3 regions of the Shewanella sp. SG41-3 genome follow, and region 3 is predicted to be linked to each of the others. Evidence: predicted binding sites of a transcription regulator. Region 3 holds the regulator's gene; each other region holds the start of a gene.
The links. The regulator sigma-54, encoded in region 3, starts transcription at its own class of promoters, with help from an activator protein. The targets are predictions, from matches to a motif close to GTTGGCACGNNNNTNGNNT.
Positions count from the first base shown of each region.

Region 1: fliE (flagellar hook-basal body complex protein FliE) is a predicted target of sigma-54. The motif match lies at 1,003-1,021, and genes of this name have one in related genera.
Region 2: hmpA (NO-inducible flavohemoprotein) is a predicted target of sigma-54. The motif match lies at 1,298-1,316, and genes of this name have one in related genera.

Region 1 covers NZ_JACJFJ010000010.1:114,425-116,636, reverse strand. The annotation lists gene H5164_RS17720 (sigma-54 dependent transcriptional regulator) at 1-833, shown strand, start outside; gene fliE (flagellar hook-basal body complex protein FliE) at 1,077-1,418, shown strand; gene fliF (flagellar basal-body MS-ring/collar protein FliF) at 1,490-2,212, shown strand, end outside.
Region 2 covers NZ_JACJFJ010000003.1:462,968-465,179, forward strand. The annotation lists gene norR (nitric oxide reductase transcriptional regulator NorR) at 1-1,195, opposite strand, end outside; gene hmpA (NO-inducible flavohemoprotein) at 1,382-2,212, shown strand, end outside.
Region 3 covers NZ_JACJFJ010000003.1:212,297-214,508, reverse strand. The annotation lists gene ptsN (PTS IIA-like nitrogen regulatory protein PtsN) at 1-44, opposite strand, end outside; gene hpf (ribosome hibernation promoting factor) at 47-334, opposite strand; gene H5164_RS06985 (RNA polymerase factor sigma-54) at 359-1,843, opposite strand; gene lptB (LPS export ABC transporter ATP-binding protein) at 1,987-2,212, opposite strand, start outside.

The DNA of each region.
Region 1 (2,212 bases), on a different contig from region 3:
GCCAACGTAATGAACAGCCATTTATTGCGATTAATTGTGCGGCAATACCAGAAAACATGTTAGAAGCCACCTTGTTTGGTTACGAAAAAGGTGCATTTACTGGTGCTTATCAAGCTTGTCCTGGCAAGTTCGAACAAGCTCAAGGCGGCACCATATTGCTTGACGAGATTTCTGAGATGGAGCTTGGCTTACAAGCAAAATTATTGCGGGTATTACAAGAGCGCGAAGTAGAGCGTTTAGGTGGCCGTAAAACAATAAAATTGGATGTGAGAGTTCTCGCAACGTCAAACCGCGATTTGAAATCGTTGGCGACGTCTGGCGAATTCAGAGAAGATTTATATTACCGCATTAACGTATTTCCACTGACGTGGCCAGCACTAAACCAACGTCCTGCGGATATTCTTCCGTTAGCACGTCATTTATTGGCGAAGCATGCTAAAGCATTGAATATGACGTCGGTGCCTAAACTTGATGATGCGGCAACTCGACGGTTACTGACTCATCGCTGGCCGGGTAATGTGCGAGAGTTAGACAATGTTATTCAACGCGCCTTGATATTACGAGTAAATGATAACATTGGTGTCAATGATATTATTATCGACTCTGCTGATGTGAAGTTAGTTGCCACAGAATATGCAGAGACAGAGCAGTCTATTGAAGTAGATGGCTTAGGTGACGAATTAAAGGCCCAAGAACATGTGATTATTTTAGAAACCTTGAATCAATGTCAGGGGAGTCGAAAAAAGGTCGCTGAAAAACTCGGTATAAGTGCTCGAACATTACGTTATAAGATGGCCAAAATGCGTGATATGGGCATTCAACTTCCTGCTTAGCGTTATCTGTAATTGGTTAATTAACCTTATGATTTATAGTCTAATTAACTTTGCTTATTTATTGCTAACATCTGTCAAGATGCAAAAAGTAACCTGTCCTATCTAATGGAACGGTTACTTTTGCTCTATTTCCCGCCATTTTATCTACTCATATTATATTTCTTCTAATATTGGCATCTAAATTGCTTTAACTCTTTATTAGTTATTATTGTCGTCAAAAAGTCGACGAAAGGGAGTTACATCATGCAGATTAGCGCAAATCCATTAATGCAAGAAATGCAGTCACTTCGTGGCGAAATAGCCCCTTCGATTGGCTCATCTATTCGACCTAATCTTACTCAGCAAGTGAATAACACCACAGGCGTCGATTTCAGTCAGTTATTGTCTCAGGCTGTGGGCACTGTCAATGAGTTACAACAAAACTCGTCCAATTTAGCCACTCGTTTAGACATGGGCGATACGACGGTTACCCTTTCTGATACGGTTATTGCGCGTGAGAAAGCCGGTGTTGCCTTTGAAGCAACGGTGCAGGTACGTAATAAACTCGTTGAAGCATATAAAGAAATTATGAGTATGCCTGTTTAGCTGCAGATAGCGTTAAGCACTAAATAATATAACAACATTAGATATAGCAGGTACGTATTGTGAGCACAGACATGATGGTAGGTTCAGATTCAACAGTTGATGGCGGCGTCCAGCAAGAGAATAAATCTGGGCTGCTTGGCGGCATCGGCGGTGCAGATATGATGCGCCAAGTGATCATGATTTTGGCACTAGCGATATGCCTAGCGCTCGCTGTGTTTGTGATGATGTGGGCACAAGAGCCAGATTATCGACCACTTGGTAAAATGGAAACAGCTGAGATGATCCAAGTCTTAGATGTGCTTGATAAAAACCAAATCGAGTATCAAATCAACGTCGATGTGGTGAAAGTACCTGAAGATAAATATCAAGAAGTAAAATTACTGCTTAGCCGTGCGGGGATTCAAAGTAGCACTCAAGCTAACGATTATTTAAGCCAAGACAGTGGTTTTGGTGTTAGCCAACGTATGGAACAAGCGCGCTTAAAACAAAGCCAAGAACAAAATCTAGCCAGAGCTATTGAAGAACTAAAAAGTATTAGCCGTGCTAAAGTCATTTTAGCGTTACCCAAAGAAAATGTTTTTGCCCGTAATGCTTCTAAGCCAAGTGCTACAGTAGTGGTGAGTGTGCGCCGTGGTGGTTTAGGCCAAGAAGAGATTGACGCGATTGTTGATATTGTTGGTTCGGCTGTTCAAGGGTTAGAGCCTTCTCGTGTAACGGTAACCGACTCCAATGGGCGTTTGCTGAATTCAGGTAGCCAAGATGGTACCTCAGCAAGAGCACGTCGTGAGCAAGAG
Region 2 (2,212 bases), 250 kb from region 3:
ATTGGGCTAATTGATTAATCGCGCTTTGTTGCAACCTCAGTTTCGCGACCCCAAGTTGATGTTGGCTTTTTTCTAAAAAATAGCCTGCCAATAAAATAACGTCTTTATCGCGATCTCGTAATGCTGGCACTGGCAGTGGATAAACACTTAAACGATGATACAAGTCAGCTCTAAACCTACCTTCTTTAACTTCTAGCTGCAAATTACGATTAGTTGCAGCAATAATTCTGACATCCACCACAATAATATTGTCGCTACCAACACGCTGAATTTCACCATTTTGCAATGCACGCAATAACTTAGCTTGTACCGCTAACGGTAATTCACCCACTTCATCTAAAAATAATGTGCCGCCATCGGCAAGCTCAAAGCGGCCCCGACGATCGCTTACCGCACCAGAATAGGCACCTTTTACATGACCAAAGAGTTCACTTTCAACGATGCTTTCTGGCAGTGCTGCACAGTTAATTTGCACTAACGGTTGCTCGCTACGACGTGATTGTTGATGAATGCTTTTGGCAACCAACTCTTTACCCACACCAGTTTCCCCGGTAATTAATACCGATAGATCGCTGGCGGCAACAGTATTTATCTCTGACAATAAATCCGTAATTGCGCCACTGTTACCAATAATGCTCGACGGCCCTGCAGTCGCTAACATGCACTGTGCCACTTGATGATTACGTTCAACTTGAATTTCTAACGCTTCAATATGTTCACTGGTACTAATCGCAGCGGCCACAGCAGCAATATAAGCACGGGTTTCAGTTGGATTAAGCGAATCAAAACTACCTGCTTGCATAGCGTCTAAGGTTAAAACGCCCCAGGCTTTACCATCGATATAAATGGTGCTACCCATGCAGTCATGCACGTGCAATTGTTCACTGCCATCATCGACTAAACCGTCATAGGGATCGGGCAGTGTTGAGTCGGCATCGAAGCGGGTAATGTGTGGGTTAGTTAAAATTTGCTGCAAGCGTGGATGGTGGTTAATCGAAAATTGTCGCGCTAACGCTTCTTGCTTTAAGCCCACCACAGCTACAGGCACCAAATGATCCTGTTTAAGCTTCAGTAAGGCTACAACATCGCACGGAATGGCGCGTTGAATCGCTAAAATCAGCCGCAAGTAACGCTCCGATTTTATTAAGTCACGATTTAAGTCTTCTACAATGTCGATAAAGGGAACAATATTCATAATAAGTCAAATAAACCTAATTTAGGTTAATTTGACACACTTATTGATCTAGGTCAATTTAACCTTTATAAAATTTATATGTTTAAAATCAGTGTGATAAATGTTGGCACGTTCTGTGTAATGTCTAGGTATACAAGGTAATTGATTGAAGCTTATCGCTATTTACTCCCCAAAAAGGAATCATGAATGTTAGACACTGCAACTGTTCAAATTATTAAGGCCACTGTCCCCGCGTTACAACTTTACGCCAATGACATTACCAGCCATTTCTATCCATTACTGTTTGCCCAGCATCCTGAAGTATTGCCTTATTTCAATCAAACTAACCAAGCTAAAGGCACTCAACCTAAAGCACTGGCTAACGCTGTGATTGCTTATGGTGCCAATATTGATGAGCTAGGTAATTTAAGCGCTGCGGTCAGTAAAATTGTCCAAAAGCATACCGCACTAGGTATATTGCCGCACCAATATGATGCGGTTGGCAGCTGTTTATTACAGGCCATTAAAGCCGTACTCGGCGATGCTGCAACAGACGAAGTGATTGATGCTTGGGCCAAAGCTTACGGTCAGTTAGCCAGCATATTAATTGCGGCTGAAGAGTCAATTTATACACAGAACGAACAGAAAACTGGTGGCTGGCGCGGCGAGCGTGAGTTTATTTTAATAAAACGTGTAGATGAAAGTTCAGTGATTACCTCATTCTACTTTCAACCATTTGATGATAAAGGTTTGCCAAGTTTTGAAGCCGGTCAATTTCTAACCTTGGTATTTGATGATATCGATGGCGTATCAATGCGTCGTAACTACAGTTTATCTGACGCGGCAGGCAAAGATTACTTAAGAATTAGCGTCAAGCGTGAACCTAATGGTGTGGTATCAAATCACTTACATAACCACATTCAGTTAGGTGATAAAGTGAAATTACGTGCCCCAAGTGGCGATTTCACTTTACGCAAAAATACCAAACCGTTAATTTTACTCACCGGCGGTGTGGGCATTACGCCTGCGATTAGTATG
Region 3 (2,212 bases):
GCACAGGTAGTGCATTCCGGCTGCAGAATGGTACAAAGTTCCATCGTTAGTGTTTTGTATACTTCTCTTTGTGTTTAATTACCTGACGGTCGAGTTTATCGATCAGGGCGTCTATTGCAGCATACATATCAGTGCTTTCTGACATGGCAAAAATCTCTGCACCATTAAGGTTGATTTTAGCTTCTGCTTTTTGTTGTAATTTTTCTACATTGAGCACAACGTGTACATTATTGATCTGATCGAAGTGTCGTTCAAGCTTTGAAAATTTACCTTGAACGTATTCACGTAAAGATTCGGTAATGTCGATATTTCTACCTGTCATATTGATAAGCATAAAAATCCTCCGTTGCCTTGTAGGTTATAAACTCTTACGTTGGTTTGAGGGCGGAATGAGCATCGCTTCGCGGTATTTTGCAATCGTACGACGCGCAACGTTGATCCCCTGATCTGCCAGCAGTTGGGCCATTTTGCTGTCACTTAATGGCTTTTGCTGGTTTTCTGCTGCAACCAGTTTTTTGATAAAAGCACGAATAGCGGTAGATGAGCATTCTCCGCCATCGTCGGTGCTGACATGGCTAGAGAAAAAGTACTTTAATTCAAATAGCCCACGTGGTGTGTGCATATATTTTTGAGTGGTAACCCGTGAAATAGTTGATTCATGCATTTCTACTGCTTCAGCAATATCATTGAGCACCATAGGTTTCATGGCTTCTTCACCATATTCAAAGAAACCTTGCTGAAATTGCACAATACAATTGGCGACTTTCAATAAGGTCTCATTGCGGCTTTCGATACTCTTGATGAACCATTTAGCTTCTTGTAAATGACCGCGAATAAATTGGCTATCGGCAGAGTTTTTACTGCTTCTAGCCATGGCTGCATATTGTTGATTAACGCCAATTTTAGGCATATTGTCTGGGTTTAACTCTACAACCCAACGGCCATTCTTCTTTAGTACGGTTACATCAGGAATAACATATTCGTCATCAATAGCGGTGACTAACAAGCCCGGGCGAGGGTTAAGTGACTGGATTAAGGTGATTGCGTCACGCAACTCGTTTTCTTTGAGCTTGGTTTTGCGCATCAATAATCTAAAATCGCGCCCAGCAATTAAATCTAAATAGTCTTTAATGAGCAGACGGGCATTGTCTATATGTGGGGTTGTGTCGGCATATTGGGCTAATTGAATGAATAAACATTCGCTTAAATCTCGTGCGGCAACACCAACGGGATCAAAGTGTTGAATACGTTTTAATACCGCTTCAACTTCATCTAGTTCAACACTTTCATCACCCATGGCTTCGAGAATATCTTCAGTGCTTTGGGTTAAATAGCCGCGTTCATCAATGGCATCAATAATCGCGGTAGCAATCGCTCGATCAGTGTCAGAAAATGGCGTGAGATTTTTTTGCCACTCTAAATGTTCATATAAGCCTTCAGTCGTTTCACCTTGGAATGGCATATCATCATCGCGCATGCTAGCGCTGCCTGAACCTGACATTGGAGAGGCGGTGTACACTTCATCCCATGTGGTATCCATAGCTAAATCGTCCATGGTTTCTTTGGTCATGGATTCTGCTGTGTCGACTGTTGAGGTGTCTTTTTCTATATTGACCACGCTGTTGTCACTAAAGTCGGTGTCCGATTGGTCGCGACTTTCTTTTACTGAGTCTTTTGCTTGAGAAAACTCATCTTCTATTTCAAGCAATGGGTTTGAGTCCAATGCTTGTTGGATTTCTTGCTGTAGCTCCAATGACGATAATTGCAGTAAGCGGATCGCTTGCTGTAATTGAGGGGTCATGGTTAAGTGTTGACCCATTTTGAGTTGGAGTGACGCTTTCATTTACCGCTTATCCCTAGATGATTTCCATAAAAATGACAATCTCGAAAACTGTAATCGATTGTCACATACATCAATGACATTTAACGCTATTTAGATATCGTTCAATGAAATGAGTTAGATAGACTAAAAGGCCAGTAAAGTAACTATAGCTTGAATTGTTCACCTAAGTACACAGCCCGAACTTGTTGATTACTCAATATCTCATCAGGTGTGCCTTCGGCAATTAAATTGCCCTGGCTGACAATATAAGCGCGCTCACAGACGTCTAAGGTTTCACGTACGTTATGATCGGTAATTAATACCCCTAAGCCGCGGTTTTTAAGCTGTTGAATGATTTTTTTTATGTCGATGACAGAAATAGGGTCAACC